DNA from 3 places in the Solibacillus sp. FSL W7-1464 genome. Region 3 is predicted to be linked to each of the others. Evidence: a T-box and tRNA genes for the amino acid it is inferred to sense, from the RefSeq annotation. Region 3 holds a T-box; the other regions hold tRNA genes.
What was found. The T-box of region 3 lies ahead of leuS (leucine--tRNA ligase). A T-box ahead of a tRNA ligase gene usually reads a tRNA of that ligase, here a tRNA-Leu.
Positions count from the first base shown of each region.

Region 1: it encodes a tRNA-Leu, which carries the amino acid that the T-box ahead of leuS (leucine--tRNA ligase) is inferred to sense. The anticodon was not compared.
Region 2: it encodes a tRNA-Leu, which carries the amino acid that the T-box ahead of leuS (leucine--tRNA ligase) is inferred to sense. The anticodon was not compared.

Region 1 covers NZ_JBBORC010000001.1:3,304,356-3,312,375, forward strand. Annotated here, with positions in the region: gene MKZ25_RS16485 (methyl-accepting chemotaxis protein) at 1-291, opposite strand, end outside; gene MKZ25_RS16490 (S66 peptidase family protein) at 530-1,441, opposite strand; gene MKZ25_RS16495 (DMT family transporter) at 1,570-2,448, shown strand; gene nagB (glucosamine-6-phosphate deaminase) at 2,493-3,224, opposite strand; tRNA gene MKZ25_RS16505 (tRNA-Leu) at 3,685-3,765, opposite strand; tRNA gene MKZ25_RS16510 (tRNA-Cys) at 3,810-3,883, opposite strand; tRNA gene MKZ25_RS16515 (tRNA-Gly) at 3,889-3,963, opposite strand; tRNA gene MKZ25_RS16520 (tRNA-Gln) at 3,975-4,049, opposite strand; tRNA gene MKZ25_RS16525 (tRNA-His) at 4,077-4,152, opposite strand; tRNA gene MKZ25_RS16530 (tRNA-His) at 4,192-4,267, opposite strand; tRNA gene MKZ25_RS16535 (tRNA-Trp) at 4,300-4,373, opposite strand; tRNA gene MKZ25_RS16540 (tRNA-Tyr) at 4,384-4,467, opposite strand; tRNA gene MKZ25_RS16545 (tRNA-Thr) at 4,474-4,549, opposite strand; tRNA gene MKZ25_RS16550 (tRNA-Phe) at 4,559-4,634, opposite strand; tRNA gene MKZ25_RS16555 (tRNA-Asp) at 4,655-4,730, opposite strand; tRNA gene MKZ25_RS16560 (tRNA-Met) at 4,734-4,808, opposite strand; tRNA gene MKZ25_RS16565 (tRNA-Val) at 4,827-4,902, opposite strand; tRNA gene MKZ25_RS16570 (tRNA-Glu) at 4,932-5,006, opposite strand; tRNA gene MKZ25_RS16575 (tRNA-Ser) at 5,019-5,110, opposite strand; tRNA gene MKZ25_RS16580 (tRNA-Asn) at 5,120-5,195, opposite strand; rRNA gene rrf (5S ribosomal RNA) at 5,210-5,325, opposite strand; rRNA gene MKZ25_RS16590 (23S ribosomal RNA) at 5,445-8,020, opposite strand, start outside.
Region 2 covers NZ_JBBORC010000001.1:226,604-238,251, reverse strand. Annotated here, with positions in the region: gene MKZ25_RS01205 (fumarylacetoacetate hydrolase family protein) at 28-990, shown strand; gene MKZ25_RS01200 (SLC13 family permease) at 1,042-2,889, opposite strand; gene MKZ25_RS01195 (catalase) at 3,205-4,695, shown strand; gene MKZ25_RS01190 (AEC family transporter) at 4,896-5,825, opposite strand; gene MKZ25_RS01185 (MBL fold metallo-hydrolase) at 6,138-7,133, opposite strand; gene MKZ25_RS01180 (group II intron maturase-specific domain-containing protein) at 7,540-7,968, opposite strand; gene ltrA (group II intron reverse transcriptase/maturase) at 7,929-8,825, opposite strand; tRNA gene MKZ25_RS01170 (tRNA-Glu) at 9,401-9,472, opposite strand; tRNA gene MKZ25_RS01165 (tRNA-Asn) at 9,475-9,550, opposite strand; tRNA gene MKZ25_RS01160 (tRNA-Ile) at 9,560-9,636, opposite strand; tRNA gene MKZ25_RS01155 (tRNA-Phe) at 9,643-9,718, opposite strand; tRNA gene MKZ25_RS01150 (tRNA-Asp) at 9,731-9,806, opposite strand; tRNA gene MKZ25_RS01145 (tRNA-Ser) at 9,832-9,924, opposite strand; tRNA gene MKZ25_RS01140 (tRNA-Ala) at 9,944-10,019, opposite strand; tRNA gene MKZ25_RS01135 (tRNA-Pro) at 10,025-10,101, opposite strand; tRNA gene MKZ25_RS01130 (tRNA-Arg) at 10,125-10,201, opposite strand; tRNA gene MKZ25_RS01125 (tRNA-Leu) at 10,229-10,317, opposite strand; tRNA gene MKZ25_RS01120 (tRNA-Gly) at 10,322-10,396, opposite strand; tRNA gene MKZ25_RS01115 (tRNA-Lys) at 10,448-10,523, opposite strand; tRNA gene MKZ25_RS01110 (tRNA-Thr) at 10,530-10,605, opposite strand; tRNA gene MKZ25_RS01105 (tRNA-Val) at 10,615-10,690, opposite strand; rRNA gene rrf (5S ribosomal RNA) at 10,700-10,815, opposite strand; rRNA gene MKZ25_RS01095 (23S ribosomal RNA) at 10,974-11,648, opposite strand, start outside.
Region 3 covers NZ_JBBORC010000001.1:2,853,361-2,865,008, forward strand. Annotated here, with positions in the region: gene MKZ25_RS14040 (nuclease-related domain-containing protein) at 1-64, shown strand, start outside; gene MKZ25_RS14045 (CoxG family protein) at 232-666, opposite strand; gene leuS (leucine--tRNA ligase) at 829-3,243, opposite strand; T-box leader at 3,356-3,570, opposite strand; gene MKZ25_RS14055 (MDR family MFS transporter) at 3,622-4,791, opposite strand; gene MKZ25_RS14060 (TIGR01212 family radical SAM protein) at 4,925-5,881, shown strand; gene MKZ25_RS14065 (class I SAM-dependent methyltransferase) at 5,878-6,459, shown strand; gene MKZ25_RS14070 (pyrimidine dimer DNA glycosylase/endonuclease V) at 6,501-6,908, shown strand; gene MKZ25_RS14075 (alanine/glycine:cation symporter family protein) at 6,927-8,390, opposite strand; gene MKZ25_RS14080 (alpha/beta hydrolase) at 8,520-9,323, opposite strand; gene MKZ25_RS14085 (gamma carbonic anhydrase) at 9,577-10,089, shown strand; gene metK (methionine adenosyltransferase) at 10,194-11,390, opposite strand.

The sequences.
Region 1 (8,020 bases), 450 kb from region 3:
GAGAGCTATACTTCCGATAGTTGCTGAAATAGCTGTGAACATAGGGATATATGTATGTGAACTGTTTTTTCTAAATAATATATAGGATGCAATAATCAGACCAATGGATATTGAAATTAAAGAAAAGATGATTGATGCATTCATTGGTGTTAAAGATGCTCCACGTGATTGTTCCAGCAAAGTATACGGTTCGATCCATCCAAAAACCCGATGTAAAAGAAATACGGCTACCGTAATGCCGCTCATAACAACTGAAAATAAAATCATTACTATATTTTTATTTTTATACATAATACAGACACCATTCCTCTCTTTATCTCATGATATAAAATTTATGTATATTCTTGAAAAAGCCTCCTTAATCTACTGCCTTACTATAATTTAACACAATACCCATTTTTATTCCTATATTTCGTTTAGAAAATTCAGATTAAAGTCTTACATAAAAACTTAAATAGAAGTATTTTTTACCTATAAATATAGAAAAAAGACAGATAACGGTAATTATCTGTCTGCTCTTTATAAATATTTACTCTACCCCAGGTAAAATTCTTAATGCCTTTTCATCTGCGTCCAAAATTACATCCACACCTAATGGAATCGCAATATTAGGTTTGCAGTGGCCAATTTTAAATCCTGCTAACACAGGTTTGTTAAATGGCTTCAAATACCCTTCTATTACCTTCAGTACATCTGCATAGCTGTATGTATCATCCGGCATATTAAAGTCCGCTATAGCAAAGCCTGCTGCAAGCTCCAGCTTTCTTGAAAGACGCAGCTGGTTCAGCATTAAATCAATTTGCTCAATTGTTTCCCCTATATCTTCAAGTAGTAATATTTTATTGCGCACATCAATTTCAAATTTCGTTCCAAGCGTACTGACAATACGGTTTAAATTTCCGCCTGTCAATTCGCCGCGTACAACTCCCGGTACAATTGCCGTAAGTGGTGAAATGCTATCTGTATACTGAATTTCAATCGGTTGGAACAGCTGCTGGAACATTTTTTTAGAAAGAGTATCCAGCTCCCCTTTTGGACTGGACATCATCGGGCCATGGAATGTCACTAAATTTGCAAACTCGTTTACTTGAGTGTGTAGAGCCGTCACATCGGAAAAGCCCCAAATAATTTTCGGATTGTCCTCGATTAATGGGTAACTTATTTTATCGATAATTCTTGAGACTCCATAGCCGCCTGTCACTAAAAAGACTGCCTTCACTTCCGGATCGACAATCATTTGATGGAAGTCTTTAATACGCTCCTCGTCGGAACCTGCCAAATAGCCTTCATAATCTTGCACTGTATTACCAAGCTTATATTTTAAACCTAGCTCATCTAAGAACGCTAATTTATCACCTAATGATTCTGTCTTAAGCGGACTGCTTAAATTTACTAATCCTACAGTATCGCCTTGCTGTAATCTTGCTGGTCGTATTTTCATTTTAATGACCTCCTTTTACTTCTGTCGCTATTGTATCATAGCGTTTTATGTAAAGCGCATTGCAAATTCCATGTGGTTGTCCCTATAATAGATAAAATCATTTTTCCAATATAAGGAGATGTACAAGTATGAAATTTCCACCACAGCTATTGCTCATTTTAGCTACTTTATTATGGGGCGGTAACTTTGTAATTGGCCGGGCTGTTTCCGGGGATATTCCTCCGATTACTCTAGCTTTTTTACGTTGGATTGTCGCCTTTCTCGTATTTTTCCCTATCGCCTACCAACGAACAAAAAAAGAATGGCCTGCGCTGAGACAGTATTGGGGTGCTGTCATTATTTTAGCACTAACAGGAGTTGCCGCATTCAATACACTCGTATATATCGGCCTGCATTATACAACGTCCATCAATGCATCATTAATGAATTCATCGACACCGATTATTATATACATACTGAGCTTCATCTTTTTAAAAGAACGCTTAACAAAATTTCAACTGCTCGGCACGCTTCTCTCTTTAGCCGGAGTGCTCTTTATTATATCTGGAGGTTCATTGCAAAGCCTGCTTACATTTTCTTTCAACAAAGGGGACTTAATCGTAGTAGTTGCGGTAGTATGTTGGAGTGTCTATTCATTACTCATTAAAAAGTATGCTGGGAAATTGCCAGGATACTCTACATTTTTAGTGACGATCGCAATCGGTGCCATTATGTTACTCCCGTTTGCAGTATTTGAACAACTTACATCGTCACAAGCAATCGTATGGAACGCTTCGACAATTGGGGCGATTATTTATGTGGGGCTCATTGCTTCAATTGTTGCCTTTTTAAGCTGGAACAATGGTGTGGTCTCATTAGGTGCGAACAAAGCGGGAATCTACCTGAACTTCATTCCACTATTCGCTGCAATCTTTGCCGTGCTGTTTTTAAATGAGCAACTCCTGCTTGCCCAAATAATTGGTGGGGTCGCTGTTATTGCCGGGGTATTTATTTCGACTATAAAATAAAAAGGAGTGCACATTGTATGCACTCCTTTATTTTATTTAACATCTTATTTAACATCTGTATAAATTACAGTCACATCCGGATGGTTGTGCAGAGCGCTTGCAGGAAAGTCTTCTGTTACTATCCCACTGCGCAAACGATCAAAGGCCTCTTGTTTTGATGCACCCGAAATTAATAATACAATCTTTTTAGAACTCAAGATTGTCTTGATACCCATTGTAATAGCATGTGTCGGAACATCGTCAATTGAGTCAAAATAAACTTGATTCGCTTCACGTGTAGACTGTGTGAGCTCTACAATATTTGTACCTAAATCAAAAGGAGTACCCGGCTCATTAAAACCGATATGTCCATTCACACCGATTCCTAAAAGCTGTACATCAATATTTCCTGCATCCTTTATCATCGCATCATATTCAGCTGCTGCCTTTTCTAAATTTGATTTATTACCTGCGGGTAAATAAATATTTTCCTGTTTTATATCAATATGATTAAACAGATGATGATCCATATAAAAATGGTAGCTCGATTCATTTGCCGGATTAATGCCGATATACTCATCCAGGTTAAAAGACTTGGCCTGTGCAAAGGATACCTCACCAGCTTTGTATGCTGCTACCAGCTCTTTATAAAAGCCTTCCGGAGTACCACCTGTAGCCATTCCAAATACCGTTGCACCATTCTTTTTTAATTGATCTATAAAAATTGTTGCGGCAATTTTACTCATCTCATCATAATTCGTCGCTTCAATCCATTTAAAGTTTGTTGCTACATTCATTTATTTAATTCCCTACTTCCTTACTAAAATACACATTTGTTATTATTTAAATAATATTTGCTGTGTTTTATCTTCCTTACATTATAATGTTCATTCTATAGTAAATATTTTTAAGAAGCTAGAAAAAAACGTATTATTTCCTATAAAAAAAGCTTGTACTGAAGCGAGGCTTAAACATATGTACTTAGCATATCTTTCGCAATTTTAAATATGAAAAACAGAGAAACCATTTTAATTCCTGAATAATATTATTATACTTTTAAACACTTTCAATGGATTAATGATTGCATGCATTCTAGGAAATCCATAAGCATTGTTACTGCGGTTGCAGCGTTATTATAAGAGCGGTAATGCAGGAGTAGATATTATACTACAATTCAATTACTGAAAGCATAAGCAAAAAACCCTTAAAGCCTAATTTAAAGGTTTTAAGGGTTTTTGATCTGTTGTATTGAACTGATACCGAGTGTGGGACTTGAACCCACACGCCTCGCGGCAACGGATTTTGAGTCCGTCGTGTCTGCCATTCCACCAACTCGGCAAAATAAGGTAAAAAAAAATCGGGTTTTCCGATTCAATAAAATATGGAGGCGGCAACCGGATTTGAACCGGTGGTAAAGGTGTTGCAGACCTGTGCCTTACCACTTGGCTATGCCGCCATGTTTGGAGCGGAAGACGAGGTTCGAACTCGCGACCCCCACCTTGGCAAGGTGGTGTTCTACCACTGAACTACTTCCGCAAATAAAAAAATGGCTGGGGTACCTGGATTCGAACCAGGGCATGACGGAATCAAAATCCGTTGCCTTACCGCTTGGCTATACCCCAATATTTAAATTTTTATATAGAATAGAATGGGGCGACTGATGGGAATCGAACCCACGAATGCCTGAACCACAATCAGGTGCGTTAACCACTTCGCCACAACCGCCACTATATTATAATTTTAATACTTAAACCTAAATAAAAATGGGGCGACTGATGGGAATCGAACCCACGAATGCCTGAACCACAATCAGGTGCGTTAACCACTTCGCCACAACCGCCACTATATTATTTTAAGTATTTTAAAGTTATTTGGCAGGGGCAGTAGGAATCGAACCCACACTGACGGTTTTGGAGACCGTAGTTCTACCTTTAAACTATGCCCCTATCAAAAGGATGGTGGAGGGGGACGGATTCGAACCGCCGAACCCTAAGGAGCGGATTTACAGTCCGCCGCGTTTAGCCACTTCGCTACCCCTCCAGGTAATGGTGCCGGCGAAAGGAGTCGAACCCTCGACCTACTGATTACAAGTCAGTTGCTCTACCAACTGAGCTACACCGGCAAAAAAATATGGTGGGTTTGGACGGAATCGAACCGCCGACACTTAGAGCTTCAATCTAATGCTCTACCAACTGAGCTACAAACCCACAATTTAATGTTTTAAAAATGGCGGTCCCGACCGGGATCGAACCGGCGATCTCCTGCGTGACAGGCAGGCATGTTAACCGCTACACCACGGGACCATTTGGTTGCGGGGGCAGGACTTGAACCTGCGACCTTCGGGTTATGAGCCCGACGAGCTACCACTGCTCCACCCCGCGATAATACTATTTGTTTAATGGTGGAGGATGACGGGCTCGAACCGCCGACCCCCTGCTTGTAAGGCAGGTGCTCTCCCAGCTGAGCTAATCCTCCAACGCTGGATACTTACTTATGTATCTTTTTGGTGACCCGTACGGGATTCGAACCCGTGTTACCGCCGTGAAAGGGCGGTGTCTTAACCACTTGACCAACGGGCCTCTAAATTTGCCTGGCGGAGAGTAAGGGATTTGAACCCTTGATGCAGGGTTACCCGCATACACGATTTCCAATCGTGCTCCTTCGGCCACTCGGACAACTCTCCAAGATTTAATGGCTCCGAAGGCAGGACTCGAACCTGCGACCTGCCGGTTAACAGCCGGATGCTCTACCAACTGAGCTACTTCGGAATAATTTTATAACAGCCTAGCGACGTCCTACTCTCACAGGGGGAAGCCCCCAACTACCATCGGCGCTAAAGAGCTTAACTTCCGTGTTCGGTATGGGAACGGGTGTGACCTCTTTGCCATCATCACTAGACTATTTATTCGAAAGACATTACTTATTATATCATACTTTTCATATTTGTCAAGTATTTTTTAATAAATTTTCATTCTTTCAAAACTGGATAAACGTTTCATTGAATTGAGCAATAAAATGTGGTTAAGTCCTCGACCGATTAGTATTCGTCAGCTGCATACGTCACCGCACTTCCACCTCGAACCTATCTACCTGATCGTCTTTCAGGGGTCTTACTTACTTGCGTAATGGGAAATCTCATCTTGAGGGGGGCTTCATGCTTAGATGCTTTCAGCACTTATCCCGTCCATACATAGCTACCCAGCGATGCCTTTGGCAAGACAACTGGTACACCAGCGGTATGTCCATCCCGGTCCTCTCGTACTAAGGACAGCTCCTCTCAAATTTCCTACGCCCACGACGGATAGGGACCGAACTGTCTCACGACGTTCTGAACCCAGCTCGCGTACCGCTTTAATGGGCGAACAGCCCAACCCTTGGGACCGACTACAGCCCCAGGATGCGATGAGCCGACATCGAGGTGCCAAACCTCCCCGTCGATGTGGACTCTTGGGGGAGATAAGCCTGTTATCCCCGGGGTAGCTTTTATCCGTTGAGCGATGGCCCTTCCATGCGGAACCACCGGATCACTAAGCCCGTCTTTCGACCCTGCTCGACTTGTAGGTCTCGCAGTCAAGCTCCCTTATGCCTTTACACTCTACGAATGATTTCCAACCATTCTGAGGGAACCTTTGGGCGCCTCCGTTACTCTTTAGGAGGCGACCGCCCCAGTCAAACTGTCCGCCTGACACTGTCTCCTACCCCGCTAAGGGGCATGGGTTAGAAGTTCAATACAACCAGGGTAGTATCCCACCGACGCCTCCTTCGAAGCTGGCGCTCCGAGATCTCTGGCTCCTACCTATCCTGTACAAGTTGTACCAAAATTCAATATCAGGCTACAGTAAAGCTCCACGGGGTCTTTCCGTCCTGTCGCGGGTAACCTGCATCTTCACAGGTACTATAATTTCACCGAGTCTCTCGTTGAGACAGTGCCCAGATCGTTACGCCTTTCGTGCGGGTCGGAACTTACCCGACAAGGAATTTCGCTACCTTAGGACCGTTATAGTTACGGCCGCCGTTTACTGGGGCTTCAATTCACAGCTTCGCTTGCGCTAACCGCTCCTCTTAACCTTCCAGCACCGGGCAGGCGTCAGCCCCTATACGTCACCTTACGGTTTTGCAGAGACCTGTGTTTTTGCTAAACAGTCGCCTGGGCCTATTCACTGCGGCTTCTCTAGGCTATGCACCCAAAGAAGCACCCCTTCTCCCGAAGTTACGGGGTCATTTTGCCGAGTTCCTTAACGAGAGTTCTCTCGCACACCTTAGGATTCTCTCCTCGACTACCTGTGTCGGTTTGCGGTACGGGCACCTCTCACCTCGATAGAGGCTTTTCTTGGCAGTGTGAAATCAGGAACTTCGCTCATACGAGCTCGTCATCACAGCTCAACGTTATAGTATGCGGATTTGCCTACATACACGCCTTACTGCTTGAACACGCGCAACCAACGGCGTGCTTACCCTATCCTACTGCGTCCCCCCATTTCTCAAACGGTGAGGAGGTGGTACAGGAATATCAACCTGTTGTCCATCGCCTACGCCTATCGGCCTCGGCTTAGGTCCCGACTAACCCTGAGCGGACGAGCCTTCCTCAGGAAACCTTAGTCATACGGTGCATGGGATTCTCACCCATGTTTCGCTACTCATACCGGCATTCTCACTTCTAACCGCTCCACCAGTCCTTCCGGTCTGACTTCAACGCTGTTAGAACGCTCTCCTACCACGCATACTCAAAGTATGCATCCACAGCTTCGGTGAATCGTTTAGCCCCGATACATTTTCGGCGCAGCGTCACTCGACCAGTGAGCTATTACGCACTCTTTAAATGATGGCTGCTTCTAAGCCAACATCCTGGTTGTCTAAGCAACGCCACATCCTTTTCCACTTAACGATTACTTGGGGACCTTAGCTGGTGGTCTGGGCTGTTTCCCTCTTGACTACGGATCTTATCACTCGCAGTCTGACTCCCGTGTATAAATATCCGGCATTCGGAGTTTGTCTGAATTCGGTAAAGCGAGATGCCCCCCTAGTCCAAACAGTGCTCTACCTCCGGTATTCTCAATCACGAGGCTAGCCCTAAAGCTATTTCGGAGAGAACCAGCTATCTCCAGGTTCGATTGGAATTTCTCCGCTACCCACACCTCATCCCCGCACTTTTCAACGTGCGTGGGTTCGGGCCTCCAGTGAGTGTTACCTCACCTTCACCCTGGACATGGGTAGATCACCTGGTTTCGGGTCTACGACCACGTACTAATTCGCCCTATTCAGACTCGCTTTCGCTGCGGCTCCGTCTTCTCAACTTAACCTCGCACGTAATCGTAACTCGCCGGTTCATTCTACAAAAGGCACGCTATCACCCATTAACGGGCTCTAACTACTTGTAGGCACACGGTTTCAGGATCTATTTCACTCCCCTTCCGGGGTGCTTTTCACCTTTCCCTCACGGTACTGGTTCACTATCGGTCACTAGGTAGTATTTAGCCTTGGGAGATGGTCCTCCCGGATTCCGACGGAATTTCACGTGTTCCGCCGTACTCAGGATACACTCTGGAGGGAATGAACTTTTGACTACAGGGCTTTTACCTCGTTTCGCGGACCT
Region 2 (11,648 bases), 2.6 Mb from region 3:
GTTTTTACTATTTTAGGAGGGGTTGCAATGGGAATTAAATTAGTACGCTTTCAGCAAGGTGACTCGATTCAATGGGGTATTTTAGAGGATGAACTTTATGTAGTCAATGGTTCTTACCGAACATTACGAGATATTTTAACAACAGGTATGGAGGATATTGTTACTGCAAAACAAACAGGCCAAATCGCCAATCAATCAGACATTACCATTCTTTCGCCTGTAACAGATGAAGCAAACATTTACTGCCAAGGTACAAACTACAGCGCACACCGTGTAGAAGCCGGTTTTTCACAGCAAAAGCCTCCCTATAACCTACTTTTTACTAAAGCGGCAAGTACGTTAACTTCTGCAACAGCAAATATCGTATGCCCTGCACATGTTCGATTACTCGACTATGAAATTGAACTAGGTATCATTATGAAGCGGGATGTAACAGAATCGGTAGAAGTGACGGAGCATAATTTAAAAGATTATATAGCAGGATTCGTTATTACGAACGACGTTTCGGCACGGGATGTACAAATCGTTGAACAGCAGTGGTTTAAAGGGAAAAGCTATCGCGGCTTCTGCCCTACTGGACCGTATATTTACTTATTGGAAGACGGAGAAATTGATTATTTGGAAAAATTGGAGCTCCATTTATCCGTAAATGGCGAGACGCGTCAACAGGTAAAAACAGATCAGCTATTATTTAAACCGACTGAAACATTAACCGAAATGTCGAGCATTTTTGATTTGAAAACAGGTGACCTTATTTTAACTGGTACTCCTGCTGGTGTAGGTCTACGTCTGAATGCTGAGATTTTAAGCATTATTTACGACAACTCCATCCCTTATGAAGAAAAAGTGGAGGCATTCTACAATTCACAAAAAGACAACGGCTATTTACAGCCTGGTGATGTGATGCGCCTGGAAATTAAAAGTGAAGATGGGGTCATTGATTTAGGTATCCAGGAAAATAAAATTGTACAGGCAGTTGCCGTAAAATAAAATAAAGAGGTATTTGAATGACTCATTCATTTAAACACCTCTTTCTACCGACTAAAACGGAAACAGCAACGGTACGGCAATCATCATGATAATAAACATAATAATCTGTAACGGCACACCAACTTTGACGAAATCCATAAATTTATAGCCACCCGCTGTTAATACAAGGGAGTTTGTCGGAGATGCAATCGGTGTTGCAAACGCCATACTCGCAGCTGTTGCTACCCCTATCATAAATGTATACGGGTTCGCATCCATAGCAAGTGCTGCAGTAATGGCAATCGGCGAAAACAGTACCGCTGTTGCCGTATTACTGACAAATTGCCCGAAAACAACTGTCAGTAAATAAACCCCCATCAATACACCGTATGGCCCGAATTCCCCGAGCATACTGATAATACCTTCTGCGAGAATCGTCATCCCGCCTGTCTTCTCAAGCGCTGTCGCCATCGGAAGCATTGCCGCTACAAGCACAATACTTTCGAAGTTCATTTTACTGTAAGCATCATCCATATTGCGCAGACAGCCTGTAATAATCATAAGAACAGCCCCGATTAATACAGCAATTACCGCATCAAACACTTCAAACACCATAAGTCCGATCATTAGCAACATAATAATACCGGCAATCGGTGCCTTTCCGTTTGCGGCAATGGCCCCTGCTAATTCACGCGGCTGCCCCACTACGACCACGTCATGCGTTTCGCGGGACAACAGTTCTATTTCATCCCATGTCCCCTGCACTAAAATCGCATCACCGAAACGCAGCTTCTGATCGGCCATATTTTTCAGTAAGTAATCACCTTTACGGTTGATTCCTAAAATGTTCAAATTGTATTTTTCACGAAACCCGATTTTACTGACAGTTTCCTTAATAAGACGTGATTGCGGTGTTAATAATACTTCCGCTACACCGATTTTCTTCGTAACGAGCTCTTTCGCATGATCTTCAAACGGCTGAACAGTCAATGCAAAATCATGGGCAAACCGTGCTACATCATCGGCCAAACCTTGAACATACAGCTCATCGCCGACATGTATAACACTTGTCGGACCCGCCAGCTCCTGGTACGTCATCGGCCGTAAATTAATCCCTTCCTGCGCGGCACCGCGTTTTATTTTCATAATATAAATATGATAGGTTGCCGGAAGCTTCAAATCAGCAAGCTTTTGTTCTAAGATTGTCGAATGCTCGCTAACGACAACGCGGAACAGCTTATCATGCAAATCATACTCCTTGGCTATTTTCTTTGGAGAAAGCTTATACCCCGCACTTGACTGCGAACGGTTTTCTTCATTCGGCAACAGCACGTTGCGTACTAACACTAAATAAATAATGACGGTAATTGTCGCGATAATTCCGATTGGAGTTATTGTGAAAAATCCCAGCTTTTCAAAGCCATGATCAACGAGTGTTTGAGAAGCGATCAAGTTTGTCGGCGATGCAATTAATGTCATCAGCCCCGACATGCTCGCAATGTACGATAGCGGCATTAAAAACTTGGACGGGCTCACTTTAATACTGATTGCTATCGAAACAACAATCGGCAGCATTAATGCGACCGTACCTGTATTGCTCATAAATGCCCCGACAATCGCGACAATAACAAGCAATAAAATAAATAGACGGAGCTCATTATCCCCTGACCATTTCAATAGAAGGTTTCCTGCCATTCCTGCAAGACCCGTCCTTAAAATACCTGCCCCGACAACAAATAATCCTGCTATCATAATGACTACAGAATTCGAAAACCCTGCCAGCGCTTCAGCAGGTGTTAAAATATTCAATATAACAAATGATAATAATGCCATTACTGCTACAAGATCTGCCCGCAATCGATTTGTCGTAAATAAAATAATCGTAACTGCCAAAATGATAAAAGTTAATGTAAGTTGCATAACCATGTCCTTTCGTATGGTAATCGCTTCAATTATATAGGAAATTTTAGAAGGATTCCCCACATTTGTGGATTTAAAAATAAAAGTAATTATTATCCAAAAATGTGGAGTAATGTTTACCTTTCCCTGTAAAAAAACGGTATAATTTAACAGAGAATCTATTTACTGAATCTTCTATACTATCTATTTTTAATAACTAATTCTTTAATATAAAGATTACTTAAAAAGAATTATTATAATCTAGTAGAAATTATGATTTAGATTTGTTATATTATTTATGAAGAGTTTTTCAAAAAACGTTAGGAGGAACTACATATGACAAATGAACGTCTAACAACAATTACTGGGGCTCCAGTAGTATCAAACGACGATGTACAAACAGCCGGTCGTCGTGGCCCAATTTTATTACAAGATGTATTTCTAATTGAGAAATTAGCAAACTTTAACCGTGAAGTAATTCCTGAGCGTCGTATGCACGCAAAAGGTTCAGGTGCATTCGGTACATTTACTGTAACGCATGACATCACAAAATATTCAAAAGCAAAAATCTTCTCTGAAGTTGGTAAGAAAACAGAAATGTTCGCACGTTTCTCAACTGTAGCAGGTGAGCGTGGGGCGGCTGATGCAGAGCGTGACATTCGCGGTTTCGCATTAAAATTCTATACTGAAGAAGGTAACTGGGATATGGTTGGTAACAACACACCTGTATTCTTCTTCCGTGATCCATTACACTTCCCGGATTTAAACCACGTTGTTAAGCGTGACCCAAAAACAAACATGCACAACGGTAACTCAAACTGGGATTTCTGGACTTCATTACCAGAAGCTTTACACCAAGTAACAATCGTAATGTCTGACCGTGGTATTCCAAACGGCTACCGCAAAATGCACGGATTCGGTTCTCATACTTACTCAATGATCAACGAAGCTGGCGAACGCGTTTACGTGAAATTCCACTTCCGTTCTCAACAGGGTATCGAAAACTTAACAGGTGCAGAAGCTGCTGAAATTATCGGTAAAGACCGTGAATCTTCACAGCGTGACCTATTCGAGTCAATCGAAAAGGGCGATTTCCCGAAATGGAAAATGTACATCCAAGTGATGACTGAAGAACAAGCTCGCAACTCTAAAGACAACCCATTCGACTTAACAAAAGTTTGGTACAAATCTGAGTACCCACTAATTGAAGTGGGAGAATTCGAATTAAACCGTAACCCGGAAAACTACTTCGCTGATGTTGAGCAAGCTGCATTCGCTCCATCTAACGTTGTACCTGGTATTTCATTCTCACCAGACCGTATGTTACAAGCGCGTTTATTCGCATACCAAGATGCAACTCGTTACCGTTTAGGCGTTAACCATCACCAAATTCCTGTAAACACACCAAAATGCCCATTCATGGTATATCACCGTGATGGACAAGGCCGTGCTGATGGAAACCGTGGTGCAGCTATTACTTACTATCCAAATAGCTATGGCGCATTACAAGGTCAAACACAATATAAAGACCCTGCATTAGCTCTTGATGGTCCAGCTGACATCTACGACTTCCGTGAAGATGACAACAACTACTTCGAGCAACCAGGTAAATTATTCCGTCTTCAAACACCGGAACAGCAACAACGTTTATTCGAAACAACTGCTGCTGAAATGAACGGTGTTGAAGAATTCATCAAACGTCGTCATATTTTACACTGCTACTTAGCTGATCCAGCATATGGTGAAGGTGTAGCGAAGGCAATGGGTCTTTCATTAGATGGTATGGACCTTTCAAACCCATACGCTAATGCGGTAAGTATGTACTAAGAAGTACTCTATGAATTTAGCTTCTTGCTCAAATTGTTAAATTCACTAGCTTTTCATATTTAGTGCTTACTAGATGACGAAACGTTATTGATATCCAACTATAATCGCTTACAGCCGCAAGTATCTGAGGGGGTACTTGCGGTTTTTTATGGAAAAAGGGCTGCAGTAAAAGTGTAATTTACTTTTACTGCAGCCCTTTTCTATGCAAATAAAATTGTCGATAAATAAATAACGAACGTTACCGTTAAGCAGCTGATAATCGTTGAAAACAGTACTGTCTGGGCTGCTGTAGCCGATTCAATATCATACTCGAGCGCCAGGCTGGAACTGTTTCTCGATGTCGGAAATGCACTTGCGATAAATAATGATTGTGCCACCACCCCATCTAGACCCAATGCAAAAATAATAATAAGTGCCGTTGCCGGACCGATTATTAACCTTGTAAAGCAACTGACAAAAATCGTTTTATTGAACATCGTACGCATCTCAATTGTAGAAAGCTGCGCACCTAATGTGATAAGTGCAACCGCTACAAATCCGTCTGCTATATGCTCAAGGGGAATACTGAACGTTTCAGGAATCGGAACGTGAAAGTAATTCAATGCCGCCCCTATAATCAGTGCATGAACAATCGGCATTTTCAAAAAGTCCCGGACAATTGCTATTCCTGATTTTGTTGATGAGATTAAATTATATAAGCCATATGTATACGTCGTCATATTTTGAAAAATAACAAGAATGACTTGAATCGCTACTCCAATTGGCTGAGTCGCAAATATCATTTGTGCAACCGGTATCCCATAGTTACCGGAATTTATAAGGACAACACTGTTTTTAAAAACAGCCGATTCCTTTCTATCAAGCTTTAAGAGCTTTGCAAGCATCTGGCTTAACAGCATTTGTGCACCGATGAACAAAATAATAAAAATCGTAATCTGCCCAAGTACGCTCACTTCAATGGATGTTTCATAAATATTGATAAATACCGCAGCCGGCATGAAACAGTATGTAATGAGGTGTGATAATGCTTTAAGGTTAAACTGAAACTTGCGCTGTAAAATAGCACCTATAATAAGCAAAACTAAAATTGGTGCTACAATTTTAAAGAAAATCATCGATAAATAGACCATGCGAAAACTCCTTTTGTGCATGTGTGCTGTAGTTGTTAATTATAGCGTATTTGTAAAGAAATTGTCAGAAGATCCTACAGGTTTTTCCGTTTTCATATTAGCAATTCAACTATTACTATAACTTTTTCTGCTCTAACAAAATCTATATTTTCCAAGGAGGAAATTACAGGGATAGGAGGTTTATATCTTTTGCTTACCGCATTGTAGATATTTTCGGCATAGAATAAATCTATATCAACTACTTCGATGGTACTTTATGTGAGACAGAAAAAGACTTGCTACACATTTAAAACCCCTTGCTGATGTTTCCTTTTATTTTTTAATGAAACTTGCTACTGTAAAATACCATTGCCCGTCTCTCAACTCACGCTCAACTAAACCACGCTGTTCTGCAAGAAGCGTTAAGCCGATAATTTCAGAAATCATAAAAGTAAAATATTTCGAAAACCGGGCTCCGTATACTGCTTCCCCTAATTGATTCGCAGTTTGATGGCCTTCACCTATTTTAGTTACAACTTTTTTCAGCTTGTATTCTATTTTACTTAAGCTTTTTTCCATCACTTCACTCAAGTTTTCATAAATCTCTTTATGGCCTGCATACACGTTGCGAACATTATAAACTTTTATTTTTTCAATCGATTCTATATATTGGGTAATCGGGTTCGTTACGTTTCCTGAATGGTCATGATCGATTAAAGCACTTGTCATGCCATTAGCAAGTAAAAAGTCTCCGGCAAATAACCACCCTGTCTCCTCATCAATTAAACAAATTGAATCCGGAGAATGCCCAGGAGCAGCCACTACACATAACCCTTCAATTTTTTGCCCGTCTTCCAGCTTTCTAATCGGCGGATAGATCATCAATTGTTCTTTATTACGAAGAGTATTTTCCATTTTCTCCATTCTTTCACGGGCAAATTCCGTTACGCCGTATTGCTCATACAACTCATAGTAAAAGGCAAGCTTCTGCTGTAAGTATGCATCTTCACATTTCAAGCGGGGAATAGCAATTTCACTGGCATAGACAGGAATCGGATATTCATTCGTAATTTCATTTACTACCCCAATATGGTCATTATGAAAATGCGTTAAAATAATACAGGTAATTTGGTTAATTTCAATATTATATTCTTTCAATTTCTGGTAGAAAAACTGCTTAAATTCTTCACTGTTAATTCCTGCATCGATTAATATATATTCTTCTCCATTTTGATAGACATAACAGTTAATACTCCCCAATCCATTATAATCAGACGTAAAAATAATTGGGTAAACTGCTTTATTACCTGTTTTTATTATTGTATCCACTTTTCCACCTGCTTCCAATGTTTTATAAGACCGAAAGGGTTTGCGTTAAATTCATGCAAGACAGCCCCCTCTAGTGTATCTTTATAATACATTACTCTACGTTCATCAGACAGTGGGTTATTCCGATTCTATATACTTTCCCTTTTGTAGCTGCATCAATTCTAAATGACGCTATACCTGCCTGACATGAGTTTCAGCATGAAATACAATTAGATGGTTAATTTAAAATGATAATGATATGCCATCAAAATTCGGGTTAATAGCGGTACTGTTTAAGGCAATTTATACATTTATGTACCAACAGGAATTTTAAGTTTTATTTTAAGAACAATCGAGTAGGAGGCTAGCCATTAATTGGCTAGCCGACCTCTCACACCACCGTACGTACGGTTCCGTATACGGCGGTTCAACCTTTTGAGTATCTTTGCTCGTAAAATTGGGACAGGTCTTTCAGTCCCCATTTTACGAGCCTTTTATTTGGAATGGCTTGGTGTAGAACCTCGCTTCGTGATATTCGCCAGTACCCTTTTCTTGAATGCGCCGTTTTCATCGCTTCATCATGTTGGATTCCGTATTGGCGTAATTTCACATATTTAGTTCGTGGTAGCTTCCACCGTTTCCATATTAATTGACGTAAGCGATGGTTTAACCATCCCTGTAATTCTTGGATGAAAGTTTTCATGTTGGCAACTCCATAGTAATTAATCCAACCAACCGTTGTTTGATTGATTCTTTTCACAATCTCACTAAATGTCCCTGTTCGTTTACGACTCGTCAGTATTCTTAGCTTATCTTTTAGTCGTTTCTTGGCGGACTTGATTGGTCGGTATCCCACTTTCCCGACAGATTTTGTAGATGAAACCCTAAGAATGTAGCTGCTGTTGCGCCACACACTTTACTTTTCTGCTCATTGATTGTGAGACCCAGTTCATCTTCGATAAAATTCTTGACACTGGTCATGACGCGTTCACCTGCTCTTGGTGACTTTACATAAATCACAAAATCATCCGCATAGCGAATGAATCGGTGTCCTCGTTTTTCTAACTCTCTATCTAGCTTGTTTAAATACACGTTTGCTAGAATTGGAGAGAGTGGACCCCCTTGGGGTGTACCTTCTGTCGTTTCAATGAGGATGTCCTTGTCCAATATGCCTGAGCGTAAGAATTTCCATATTAGCTTAAGTACTATTTTATCTGTTATGAATTCTTCCAAATAAGCTCGTAGTCGCTGGTGATGAATCGTATCGAAGTAACTTTTCAAGTCACAGTCCACCACTGTTCGATAACCTTCCTCGTAATATTTCTTAGCGAGGGCAATTGCCTGGTGTTGGTTTCGACCTTTTCGAAAGCCAAAACTTTTGTCTGAAAAGTGTGGATCAATTATTGGTTGGATGACTTGTAGAATGGCTTGTTGAACAACTCTGTCCAATACACATGGTATACCTAGATATCGTTTGGAGCCATCCGCTTTTGGGATAGCTACTCGTTTCACTGGTTGAGGTTGGTAGGAACCATCTTTTAATTTCCTTTTCAATGGTTCCTCATATTTTATTAAATGCGCCTTCAGTCCATCAACCGTGATACCATCGATTCCAGGTGCTCCTCCATTTCCTTTTACTTTCTTATATGCATTCCATAGGTTTCTATGGGACGCAATTCTGTCAATTAAATTGATACTTTCTTGTTTCTTCATTTCCATGTTTACATCCCTACACGCTCTTATATACTCTTTCGCTTCCAGCTTATCCCTCTATAAGTAGCCATCTATTCGGTCTATACCTTGATGTTTTCTGTGTTTTGGCGGGATGTCTCCACCTCCTTGTTTCTTTCAAGATTTAAAAGATTGTTCGGCCCTTCATCTTTTGTCGAAGACTACTATGGCTTCTGCTGACTTCTCTTGATTCATCCATTTATCACTAAACAAATTGTTAATTGAATAACCCTCAAGAGACCTCCCCGGGTAAGCACAACCGCCTTCCTCTCATGTAACTGCCAGATTTACTGTATGGGATTTGGGCAGTATTGGACTTCGCTTTGTTTGGCAAGCTCATCCGTCCCAAGTCAGCCTTTTATCTGATTTCTGTTCGTCAGTTCGAGAGTTTGCGTCCGACTTCCTTCAGATTCCACGTCACCATGGACACCCTTGTCTTTCGCTAACAGTTCCTACTGCCAAGCCTGTAGTGGACTTTCACCACCAGGCTGTTGTGCATGCCGGGCACACCAAAAAAACACATTGCAAATTTTGCAATGTGTTTTCATTCAAGTGTATGACCCGTACGGGATTCGAACCCGTGTTACCGCCGTGAAAGGGCGGTGTCTTAACCACTTGACCAACGGGCCAATGGCTCCGAAGGCAGGACTCGAACCTGCGACCTGCCGGTTAACAGCCGGATGCTCTACCAACTGAGCTACTTCGGAATAATACTATGGTGGGCCTAAATGGACTCGAACCATCGACCTCACGCTTATCAGGCGTGCGCTCTAACCAGCTGAGCTATAGGCCCATAGTATGGTGGGTTTGGACGGAATCGAACCGCCGACACTTAGAGCTTCAATCTAATGCTCTACCAACTGAGCTACAAACCCATAAAAAAAAAATGGCGGTCCCGACCGGGATCGAACCGGCGATCTCCTGCGTGACAGGCAGGCATGTTAACCGCTACACCACGGGACCAACATCTAAAGAAGAATATTAAAAATGGAGGAGGTAGAGGGATTCGAACCCCCGCGCGGTGTTACCCGCCTGTCGGTTTTCAAGACCGATCCCTTCAGCCAGACTTGGGTATACCTCCAAAGGGAATAAAATATAAATGGTGGAGCCTAGCGGGATCGAACCGCTGACCTCCTGCGTGCAAGGCAGGCGCTCTCCCAGCTGAGCTAAGGCCCCATAAATGGTCGGAATGACAGGATTCGAACCTACGACCCCTTGGTCCCAAACCAAGTGCTCTACCAAGCTGAGCTACATTCCGAATATGTCAATAAAAATATATTATGGCGCGCCCGGCAGGAGTCGAACCCACAACCTTCTGATCCGTAGTCAGACGCTCTATCCAATTGAGCTACGGGCGCGCATTATTAGAGATAAGAATTATAAAATGGTGCCGAGGGCCGGAATCGAACCGGCACGGTGATCACTCACCGCAGGATTTTAAGTCCTGTGCGTCTGCCAGTTCCGCCACCCCGGCATTTTGGAGCGGAAGACGAGGTTCGAACTCGCGACCCCCACCTTGGCAAGGTGGTGTTCTACCACTGAACTACTTCCGCACAAATGCATAAGATCTATTTATTCTGACAGTATGTATAATTTTATAAAACTGGTGAGCCATGAAGGACTCGAACCTTCGACCCTCTGATTAAAAGTCAGATGCTCTACCAACTGAGCTAATGGCTCTCTAAATGGTGCCGGCGAAAGGAGTCGAACCCTCGACCTACTGATTACAAGTCAGTTGCTCTACCAACTGAGCTACACCGGCATTTAGAAATGGTGGAGGATGACGGGCTCGAACCGCCGACCCCCTGCTTGTAAGGCAGGTGCTCTCCCAGCTGAGCTAATCCTCCAATATTCTAGCGAAGCGACGTCCTACTCTCACAGGGGGAAGCCCCCAACTACCATCGGCGCTAAAGAGCTTAACTTCCGTGTTCGGTATGGGAACGGGTGTGACCTCTTTGCCATCATCACTTCACTTGCACATGGATGTGCTGGCGTCTACGTTACCACAGGACGTGGTGCTTTTAGTAGACGTTCCTTAATTGGCTTTCAATACACGAAGTGTCTTGAAACCCTTAGAAAGATCATTCTTTCAAAACTGGATAAACGTTTCATTGAATTGCGCAATAAAATGTGGTTAAGTCCTCGACCGATTAGTATTCGTCAGCTGCATGCGTCACCGCACTTCCACCTCGAACCTATCTACCTGATCGTCTTTCAGGGGTCTTACTTACTTGCGTAATGGGAAATCTCATCTTGAGGGGGGCTTCATGCTTAGATGCTTTCAGCACTTATCCCGTCCATACATAGCTACCCAGCGATGCCTTTGGCAAGACAACTGGTACACCAGCGGTATGTCCATCCCGGTCCTCTCGTACTAAGGACAGCTCCTCTCAAATTTCCTACGCCCACGACGGATAGGGACCGAACTGTCTCACGACGTTCTGAACCCAGCTCGCGTACCGCTTTAATGGGCGAACAGCCCAACCCTTGGGACCGACTACAGCCCCAGGATGCGATGAGCCGACATCGAGGTGCCAAACCTCCCCGTCGATGTGGACTCTTGGGGGAGATAAGCCTGTTATCCCCGGGGTAGCTTTTATCCGTTGAGCGATGGCCCTTCCATGCGGAACCACCGGATCACTAAGCCCGTCTTTCGACCCTGCTCGACTTGTAGGTCTCGCAGTCAAGCTCCCTTATGCCTTTACACTCTACGAATGATTTCCAACCATTCTGAGGGAACCTTTGGGCGCCTCCGTTACTCTTTAGGAGGCGACCGCCCCAGTCAAACTGTCCGCCTGACACTGT
Region 3 (11,648 bases):
TGGTGCAACAAAAGGCCGCTATTATCTAATTCCTGAAGATATTTATTATAAGGGCGATGACTAATATGAGAAGCATTGGCAAAATAACAGCGTCCGTTGGCTAAATAAGAGTCCCCATTGACTAAATCATTACAGGTATTGGCTAAATTCCCTCCATTTTTGGTAAAATTCCCGGTACCTCTGACTAAAAAACCCTACCGGATATATTTTTCCGGTAGGGTTTTGCGGTCATTACGCTTGAATATGACGAGCGATTTTTTCTGTTAAGCGAGTCGTTACTTTCGGCAATAATACTTTAATAGCCGGATTTAATACTGCACCTGAAAGACCGCCGGCAGTTACTTCAACTGTACCTGTCATATATGTACTGCCATCTTTCGGCTCGGCTGTAAATTCACCGCCGCCTTTAATATTATCCGATAGCCCCGTAATCTCGAATTTGATTTTAGAAGGCTCATTCATTTCGACAATTTTAATCTCGATTTCAACTTTTTTCTTTAAGCCTTTAAAGTTTCCTTCGAATGTCCAATGTGATGTTTGGGCATCCAGTTCTTTATGCTCTTTGTAAGCCGGAACTAATACAGCCCATTTTTCAATTTTACTTACAAAAGCCCATACTTTATCCTGGCTAACCGGAATTTGTACTGAATGTGATGCTTGTGCCATGTTGTTACACTTCTTTCTTCAATTCATTTAATGTGACCATTTACTATTCTAGTATTACATAGAAACCGTGTGGACAACATAGTTATTTTAGCTTTTCATGCAAGATCTAAATAAAAATGCACGGTGATTTTTTATGAAAACACCGTGCATTTATTTTATTTATTATTTAACAACGATATTGACTAATTTACCCGGGATGACAATTACTTTCACAACTGTTTTTCCTTCGATAAATTCTTGTACTTTGCTGTCTGCTAAAGCAACTTTTTCCAGCTCTTCTTTAGTAATATCTTTAGCTACCGTTACTTTTGCACGTACCTTACCTAAAACTTGTACAACAACTTCGATTTCATCGTCTACTAGTTTCGACTCATCGAATGTTGGCCATGTTGCATACGTAATTGTATCTTCATGTCCTAAAATTGACCAAAGTTCTTCGGCAATATGCGGTGCGATTGGTGATAAAAGCTTCACGAAGCCTTTTGCATATTCTGTCGGAATTACTTCCGCTTTATAGCAATCATTAATGAAGACCATCATTTGTGAAATCGCTGTGTTGAAGCGAATGCCTTCATAGTCTTCCGTCACTTTTTTCACAGTTTGGTGATACACTTTTTCCAATGTCGTATCAGAAGAATCCTGAATTTTTGCAGCCAGCTTTCCTTCATCTGTTACGAATAGACGCCAAATGCGATCTAGGAAACGACGTGCCCCGTCAAGACCGTTCGTGCTCCATGCAACAGAAGCTTCCAATGGCCCCATGAACATTTCGTATAAACGTAAAGTATCTGCACCGTGTGAAGCGATGATGTCATCCGGGTTTACTACGTTGCCTTTTGATTTAGACATTTTTTCATTGCCTTCACCTAGAATCATCCCTTGGTTAAATAACTTTTGGAACGGTTCTTTCGTATGAACAAGTCCTAGATCATAAAGCACTTTATGCCAGAAGCGCGCGTATAGCAAGTGAAGTACCGCGTGCTCTGCACCACCGATATAAATATCGACCGGAAGCCAGTGTTTTAATAATTCCGGATCTGCAAGCGCCTGATCATTTTTCGGATCGATATAGCGCAGGAAGTACCATGATGATCCAGCCCATTGCGGCATAGTATTCGTCTCACGGCGTCCTTTTTTGCCTGTTACCGGATCGACTACATTCACCCATTCTTCAATATTTGCAAGTGGTGATTCACCTGTACCTGAAGGACGGATATTTGTTGTTTTCGGTAATTCCAATGGCAGCTCTTCTACAGGAATCGTAGTCATTGTGCCATCTTCCCAGTGAATGACTGGAATTGGTTCACCCCAATAACGTTGACGGCTGAATAACCAGTCGCGTAGACGGTAAGTAATTTTCTTTTCCCCTACACCATTTTCCACTAACCATTCGATTGCCTTCGCAATGCCGTCCGCTTTGTTTAATCCGTTTAAGAAGTCCGAGTTAATGTGCGCACCGTCTCCAGTGAATGCTTCATTCTCGATGTCTCCGCCTTCAAGAACCGGAATAATTTCTAAATCGAACTCTTTCGCGAATTCATAGTCACGCTCATCATGTGCAGGAACAGCCATAATTGCACCAGTTCCGTATGTTGCCAATACATAATCCGCAATCCAGATCGGCACTTGCTTACCGTTGATCGGATTCACTGCATAAGCACCTGTGAATACACCTGTTTTTTCTTTTGCTAAGTCCGTACGTTCCAAATCAGATTTCAATGATACTTTTTCCAAGTATGCTTCTACCGCTTGTTTTTGCTCCGCAGTAGTAATTTCAGCTACTAATTTATGCTCTGGAGCTAATACACAGTATGTCGCACCAAATAATGTATCCGGGCGTGTTGTGAATACTTCGAAGTTTTTGTCTGTGTCAGCAACTGTGAATTTCACTTGTGCGCCTTCAGAACGGCCGATCCAGTTACGTTGCATTTCCTTGATTGATTCCGGCCAGTCAACATCGACTAAATCATCGACTAAACGGTCTGCATACTTTGTAATACGCAGTACCCATTGTCGCATCGGACGACGTACTACCGGGTGACCGCCACGCTCAGAAACTCCGTCGATTACTTCTTCGTTTGCAAGTACTGTACCTAATGCTTCACACCAGTTTACTGCCACTTCATCTACATATGCTAAATCCATTTCCACTAACTTCGTGAAAATCCATTGCGTCCATTTGTAATATGACGGATCCGTTGTATTAATTTCACGGTCCCAGTCATAAGAGAAGCCCAGCTCATTAATTTGACGTTTAAATGTCGCGATGTTTTTTGCCGTAAATTCAGCCGGGTCATTTCCTGTATCAAGTGCATATTGCTCTGCAGGTAGACCGAATGCATCCCAGCCCATTGGATGAAGAACATTATAGCCTTGCATACGTTTAAAACGTGATAGAATATCTGTCGCTGTATAGCCTTCAGGGTGTCCTACGTGCAGACCCGCACCTGATGGATACGGGAACATATCCAATGCATAGAACTTCGGCTTATCCATTTCATTTTCAGTTTTGAATGTTTTATTGACATCCCAGAACGTTTGCCACTTTTTTTCAATTTGCTGATGATTAAAACTCACAATAATTCCTCCTTAAAATATATTCTTGCTGTGGTTTATGTATTTTAGGCGCATTATCAATGATTTAACAGAATATTTAAAAAATAAAAAAATCCCGTCCCATCTTATGATAAGAAGGGACGAGAGGTATTTTTACTCCCGCGGTACCACCCAAATTAGTGACGCAGCACTCAGCTTCATTTCTTAACGCGAATACACGGCCATTAGCTACTATTACTTCACTAAAGCAAACTCCGAGGCGAGTTCAACTTGACACTTACCGGCTTCCACCTGCCGCCAGCTCTCTATAAAGTGCATCCGTTTACTATTCCTCATCACAGTCAATATTATTATTTCATTCATTTTAACGAATTCAGCACAAAAGTACAAGTAACTGTTTTATGTTTGTTCTTTTCTTAGCGTACGATCAAACACCAGACAAGGAATAATTGCGATGACAATGAGTATCGATAATATAAGCATTAAAATTTGCATACCATATAAATCTACCATTAACCCGCCAAACACAGGCCCGATCATCCGTCCAATTGTTGATGCACTATTGACGAGCCCTTGATAGAAACCTTCTTGTCCATGTGGCGCCAATTTATTGGCAATCATCGGAATTACCGGTGTAAAGAATACTTCCCCGAACGTCAAAATGACCATCGCCGCAGCAAACATCTTAAAGTCCTGGGCAAAATAAACAACGATATAGGATAGCGACATCAATATGAGCCCAAGCACCAGCTGATGTTTTATTTTGTTTTCCCAGCGTGTGACAAGCGGGCGGATAATCGGTTGAACTGCAACGATCATGAAGCCGTTGATCGTCCATAGTAAACTGTATTCGGACAGGCTCATTCCCAGCCCTTGTGTATAAGAAGAAATGGTCGCACTCCATTGAGAGTAGCTCAACCAGCAGACAATTAACGAAATACTTAATATACTGATTGCCACAATCGGTCCCCTGTTTCTTCTTTTTGTCTCATTACCTGAGAACGGTTTAGTGGTCAGTCCCCTCATATCAAACCGCTTATAGGTCGTGATGACAAGCACAAAAAATACACAATAGAAAAATAGATTCGCACTAAATACATAGTCAAATTTAATATCGGCAACAATACCTGCCAGTGCCGGACCAATTGCGACCCCTACGTTGTTGGCCAAGAAGATCGAATTAAACGCACGTCGACCCCCTTCTGGCCAGGCACTCCCTGCTATCGCATAAATCGCCGGGTATACAATCCCTCCACTAAAGCCCAACATCGTTAAAAATACAATGTACTGCGGCCAGTCATGCCAAATGGTCAACAGAGTGATTGAGATTAAATTAAATACAACCCCAATTAAAATTGCTTTATAGCCACCTAATTTATCAAATAAATAACCGCCCACTAGATTGCCGAACACACCTGCCAATGAATTTAGCATGAGGACAATTCCAGCGGTAGTTAAAGATTTTCCTAAATGATCATGAATATAAATACTATTTAAAGGCCATAAAAATGAATTTCCGACCGTATTTACGAATGTGCCAATAATTAAAAACCATACTTGTTTCGGCACTCAACTTCCTCCTTCAATATTTGCTCAATTTACTAGTTTATTCTTTAACAGGAAATTGTACAAGAAAAAGATTTCTAGTAGGACACGATGTTCTGTCCGTGTTAGAATAATACGTTAGAGGAGTGAACAAGGAATGACTGAAACAAATTTCCCTTTCCCGTCAGACGGGAAACGTTATTATACATGGAACCGCTATTTACGAAATGAATTCGGAAAAAAAGTTTACAAGGTTGCTTTGGATGCCGGGTTCGATTGCCCAAACCGTGACGGTACGGTCGCTTTTGGCGGTTGTACATTCTGTTCGGCAGCAGGATCAGGAGACTTTGCAGGCAGTAAAGTCGATCCGATTCCCGTACAGTTCGAAAAGATCAAAGCAAAAATGGAGAACAAATGGAAAGACGGCTTAACTATGGCGTACTTCCAGGCGTATACAAACACACATGCTCCACTGGAAGTTTTAAAGGAAAAATTCGAAGCCGCACTTGCATGTGAAGGAGTAATGGGGCTTTCGATTGCAACAAGACCAGATTGCCTTCCGGATGATGTTGTAGAATATTTGGCTGAGTTAAATGAGCGTACGTATTTATGGGTTGAACTGGGGCTTCAAACGGTTCATGAAAAAACAGCGAATTTAATTAACCGCGCACATGATTACGCTACATATGTAGAAGGTGTTAACAAACTGCGCAAGCATGGCATTCGTGTCGTAACACATATTATTAACGGATTGCCTTTAGAGGATTACGAGATGATGATGGAAACAGCCCGTGAAGTGGCAAAACTTGATGTACAAGGAATTAAAATCCATCTGCTGCACCTTTTAAAAGGAACACCGCTTGTGAAGCAATACGAAAAAGGCATGCTGGAGTTTATGGAAAAGGATGCTTATATTCAGCTCGTTGCAGATCAGCTGGAAATTATTCCGCCTGAAATGATCGTCCACCGTATTACAGGAGATGGTCCGATCGATTTAATGATCGGTCCGATGTGGTCTGTCAACAAATGGGAAGTTCTGAACGGAATCGATGCGGAGCTGGAACGTCGCGGTTCTTACCAAGGTAAGTTTTATAAGGCGGATGTGACAAAATGAAATTAGAACGTGTTCTTCAATATGCCCAAACCTTATTGGAAATGTCCGTTTCCGAAGGTGATATTGCGGTAGATGCAACAGCAGGAAATGGACATGATACGCTTTTTCTGGCAAATCTCGTTGGAGATGACGGCTATGTATATGCGTTTGACGTACAAAAGGAAGCGGTTGATGCCACACTGCACCGTCTGCTCGACAATGCACTTGAACACCGGGCAATCGTTTTAAAAGACGGGCATGAAAATGTAGCAAACTATATTCACAAGCCTGTTTCAGCCGCAATTTTCAATCTTGGGTATCTGCCAGGCAGCAATCATGAAATTGTGACAAAGCCGAATACTACGATCCAAGCCATTGAAAGTCTATTAAAGCTGTTAAAAGTTGGAGGAATGATCGTTTTAGTCGTTTATCATGGGCATGAAGGCGGAAAAGACGAGCGCGATGAAGTGATTCGCTATGTAAGTGATTTACCGCAAAAACATGTACATGTTTTACGCTATGAGTTTATGAATCAGAAAAATAATCCCCCGTTTATCATTGCGTTAGAAAAAGTAAAAGAATTTCCGATAGAGGGCTAAGTTTTCTTAGCTCTTTTTCATATCTTTAATGAGGTGAAATAATGCGTTTATGGCATACCGAGTTAATCCCTTTTATTCCGAAAAGTCAGCTGCTTGCCCAGTGGCGTGAGCTGAACAGCATTTTCGTGAAGGAAGACAATCATGTACTGATCAATTATATTTACGAGTACCCGAAAGAGGATTTATATATTTATACACAAATCGTTCTGGAGGAAATGCGTGCCCGCGGCTTTACGATTCGTACAATCGATAAGATGGATCGTTATTTTGCCGATCTTCGTATTCCCGAAAACTATCCGCCATACAGCCGGCATCATAATGATGAATATTTAACAATTTGCTACTACAATTTATATGAAAAGTATATTCGCGGCCAAAAAGATTTTACTACCGAACAGTTCGAAGCATTGCAGCAGTATTACTCAATGAAAAAAGGAGCAGCTTTTTAAAGAGCTGCTCCTTTTATTCTATTGATCTCTCTTATATGTCTCCCAGAAATCTGCATTTTTAATACCGAGTTTTTTCGGATCAAATACTGGGTCTTTTCCTTCTTTTTTCTGTTGCTCATAATCTTTCAGTGCAATGAGAGCCGGCTTCATGATGAATAATAGCATAATGACGTTAATCCATACCGTTAATCCTAAACCGACATCACCGAATGCCCAAGCTAAATCGGATGTTTTAACTGTACCGTAAAATGCCGAAGCCAATAACACGAATTTCATTAAGAAGATACCGATCCGTCTTGCACTTCCATTGAACATATATGAAACATTCGTTTCAGCAATATAGTAGTATGCCATTAATGTAGTGAATGCAAATAGGAATAATGAAATTGCGACAAACCCTGAACCAAAGTTATTCAATGATGGGAACGCATCATTTACAGCAGCTTGTGTAAAGCCTGAATACGTAATCGTCTCATCCATTTTCGCCTCGATCAGAGCCCCGTCCTGACTACCTTCATGGACATTGTAAGTTCCCATGAATAAAATCATTAATGCTGTTGCAGAACATACTAAGATTGTATCAATATAAACTGAAGCCGCCTGTACCAATCCTTGCTTAGCAGGATGCGAAACTTCTGCAGCTGCCGCCGGATGCGGTCCAGTACCTTGACCGGCTTCATTTGAGTAGATGGCACGTTTTACTCCCCAGAAAATCGCACTACCAATCATCCCGCCAAATACAGCATCTGTAGCGAAAGCGCTACGGAAAATTAAAGCAAATACTTCAGGCACAGCTGTAATATTCATAATAATAATAATACCTGCTACTAACAAATAAGCTAATGCCATGAATGGTACTAAAATTTGCGCTGCATTTGCAATTCGCTTAACACCACCAAAAATAATGACTGCTAATAAAAGAATCGTAACAAGACCTGTAATCCATGGTTCAATCCCGAATGCATTATCAACCGCACCTGCAATGGCATTTGCCTGAACACCAGGCATTAAAAATGCGACGGATGCGATCATTGCCACAGCAAAAATAACTCCTAATGCACGAATTCCAGTTGTTTTTTCAATGTAGAATGCCGGACCACCTCGATATTGCCCATCTTTTTTCTCTTTGTAAATCTGGGCTAATGTCGACTCCATATACGCCGTCGATGCTCCGATAAATGCTGTAACCCACATCCAGAACACTGCACCCGGTCCACCGAATGCAATAGCAGTTGCTGTACCTACGATGTTCCCGGTACCTACACGACCTGATAATGCGATCGATAGTGCTTGGAACGAAGATACTCCTGCTTCCGACTTTTCTCCCTTAAACATTAGCTTGAACATGTCTCCAATTAACCTGACTTGTGCAAACTTTGTAAGGATTGAGAAGAACAAACCAACGATTAAAATACCATAAATCATTACTGGACCCCATAAAATATCATTGGCCCATCCTACAAAATCATTCAAAAAATCCATGTTATACCCCCTTGTTGAAATAATGTATTAATTCGAAATTTAGTATATTACAAATATTCCAAAATTTCGATATATTTTTTTATTTTAAAAAAAATAACCTAACAAATTGCAATTTTGTTAGGTTTATTTCTATTCAATAATATATCCCAAATCTCTTAAAACATTGTTAATATAATCAATCGTAAATTTAAAGACATCTTCCCGTTCCAATTCAAAATACAGGCTATGAAGGCAGCCCTTCCACTGTTTGTAGTGAAACTCGGAAAGCGTATGCTCAGTAATCCACTTTTTTGATGTACTGATGTCTGTTACTTTATCATTTTCACCCGTCATTAATAATACAGGGATATCCGGAAACTTCAATTCCGGGTTACGTATTGTCCGTGTCATCTGCTGCCAGTCGCGATACCATTTCACGGTCACCATACTCGTTAACGGCAGTTGTTCTTTCAGCTCCATTAACACATCTGTATTCCGGGTAAGGTGGTAAGGCTCCAACTCATGTTTCAGCTTAACATTCGAAGTAATGGCGCTGAAGCTCGATAAAGCATTCGACAATTTTCCCGGTGCCAGTTTTAAATTAAACCAAGGGGATGTTAAAACAACACCCGCACATTCTATTTTATTGTTCTGGAGCACATACGCAGCGATTGCAGCCCCCAGCCCATTGCCTACGATAAATAGCGGTAAGTTATATTCAAGTGCCACTTTCAACAACACTTTTGTATACTTGTAATATTCTTTAAAATCTTCGTCATGATACTTTGTATACTTTCCTTGCTCTCCATGTCCCGGCAAATCCCCCATTACAACATGAAAGTGGGAACTGCGGAACTTTTCGATTAACCATGCGTACCACCGATGATGTTCATATGCGCTATGAATAATAACGACTACGGCTTTTGGTTGTTGCTCTGTTTCCCATTTCCACATGGCCATACTCCTTTTACATATAAATTATTTTTATGACATAAACACGAGACCTTTAAAATTAAGTCTGAGTTTGCCGATATCAAAAAGTTATGATGTTGCACCTTCTTTAATATCGGCATCATTATATTACTATTTATTCGTTTAATTATAATACATTCCGATTCAAAAGAAATGTTAATTGAAAATTCTTCACGTTTTGTTACGATATCTATAGATTTATCTACAATTCTATAGAAGAAATGAGGAAATGAAAATGATTTACCCCTATAAGGATAAAATACCGACAATCCACCCTTCTGCATTCATTGCCGATTATGCCACAATTACCGGTGACGTAACAATCGGGGCCGAAACTTCAATTTGGTTTAACACGGTAATCCGCGGCGATGTGAACAAAACTATAATTGGCGACCGTGTCAGCATCCAGGATTTGAGCTGCCTTCACCAAAGTCCCGCTTACCCTCTCATCATTGAAGATGAAGTAACAGTAGGCCATCAAGTTACATTACATAGCTGTACAATTAAGAAACGCGCTTTAGTTGGTATGGGTTCCATCATACTGGACGGGGCAGTTATAGGCGAAGGAGCGTTTATCGGTGCCGGCAGTCTAGTACCACCCGGAAAAGTGATTCCTCCCAATTGTTTGGCGATGGGGCGCCCGGCAAAAGTTGTGCGTGAAGTAACAGCTGAAGATCGCGCAGATATGGATCGGATTATTTCCGAATATGTGGCGAAAGGACAATACTATAAATCCCTTCAGAAATAGTTTCACAATCATATTGTTAGTCGAAATCTCTACCTATAATATAGGATGTTTACTGGAAATCATAAAAAAGGAGCTATCCATTTATCTGGATGCTCCTTTTTTTATTAAATTCCTGCTTTTGCTTTTAATTCAGCTGCTTTATCCGTATTTTCCCATGGCACATTCAAATCTGTGCGGCCGAAATGTCCGTATGCTGCTGTTTGTTTATAGATAGGGCGTCGTAAATCAAGCATTTTAATAATGCCTGCAGGACGTAAATCGAAAAGTTCACGAACCCAGTTTACGATTTGTGATTCTGCTACTTTTCCTGTACCAAACGTATCAACTGCGATTGAAACAGGTTGTGCAACACCGATTGCATACGCCAACTGCACTTCAGCACGGTCTGCTAAGCCCGCTGCTACAATGTTTTTAGCAACATAGCGTGCTGCATATGCTGCAGAGCGGTCAACTTTCGTTGCATCCTTACCAGAGAATGCTCCGCCACCGTGACGTGCATAACCACCGTAAGTATCAACGATAATTTTACGACCTGTAAGTCCTGCATCTCCTTTAGGGCCGCCGATTACGAATCGACCTGTTGGGTTGATGAAGTACTTTGTAGCTCCATCCAATAAATGAGCAGGAACTACCGGTTTAATAACGTGTTCCTTAATATCTGTTTGGATTTGTTCCAATGTTGCTTCTTCATCGTGCTGTGTTGAAATAACGATTGTATCCACACGAACAGGCTCATTGTTTTCATCGTATTCGATTGTTACTTGTGTTTTACCATCCGGACGCAAATATTCCAATTGGCCTGATTTACGTACTTCTGTTAAACGACGCGCTAGTTTATGAGCTAAAGAAATAGGCATCGGCATAAGTTCGGGAGTTTCGTTACATGCATAACCGAACATTAAACCTTGGTCACCGGCACCGATTGCTTCAAGTTCGTCCTCTGTCATTGATCCTTCGCGTGCTTCCAAAGCCTGGTCAACACCTTGTGCAATGTCAGGTGATTGTTCTCCTACAGCTACTAGTACTGCAAGGTTTTCAGCATCAAAGCCGTACTTACCGCGTGTATAGCCGATTTCTGCTACTGTATCGCGTATAATACCTTTCATATCTACATAAGTAGAAGTTGTAATTTCACCAGATACTAATACTAAGCCTGTTGTTACCGTAGTTTCACAAGCTACACGTGCATTTGGATCTGCAGCTAAAATAGCGTCTAAAATGGCATCCGAAATTTGGTCACAAATTTTATCCGGATGTCCTTCCGTTACACTTTCTGATGTAAACAGTCGACGATTTGTCATGTCATTTCCTCCTAAATCACTTTGGCAATTGTTTTTTATTGATACGGTACTCATTACCCATGTCCGTTATATTGCAGCAATTACACAAATGCGTATCCGCTTTTTAACGTCAAGCTATATTTGCTTTAACACGAGGGTCTGAAAGGCTGTAACTATCTAATTTTCGCTTAGCACGAAATTGTAAATCAAAATAAAAAAAATCCTTTCTCTCATAGCCGTGTTCATCACACGTGAGGAAAGGATATTACGTTTCGTTAC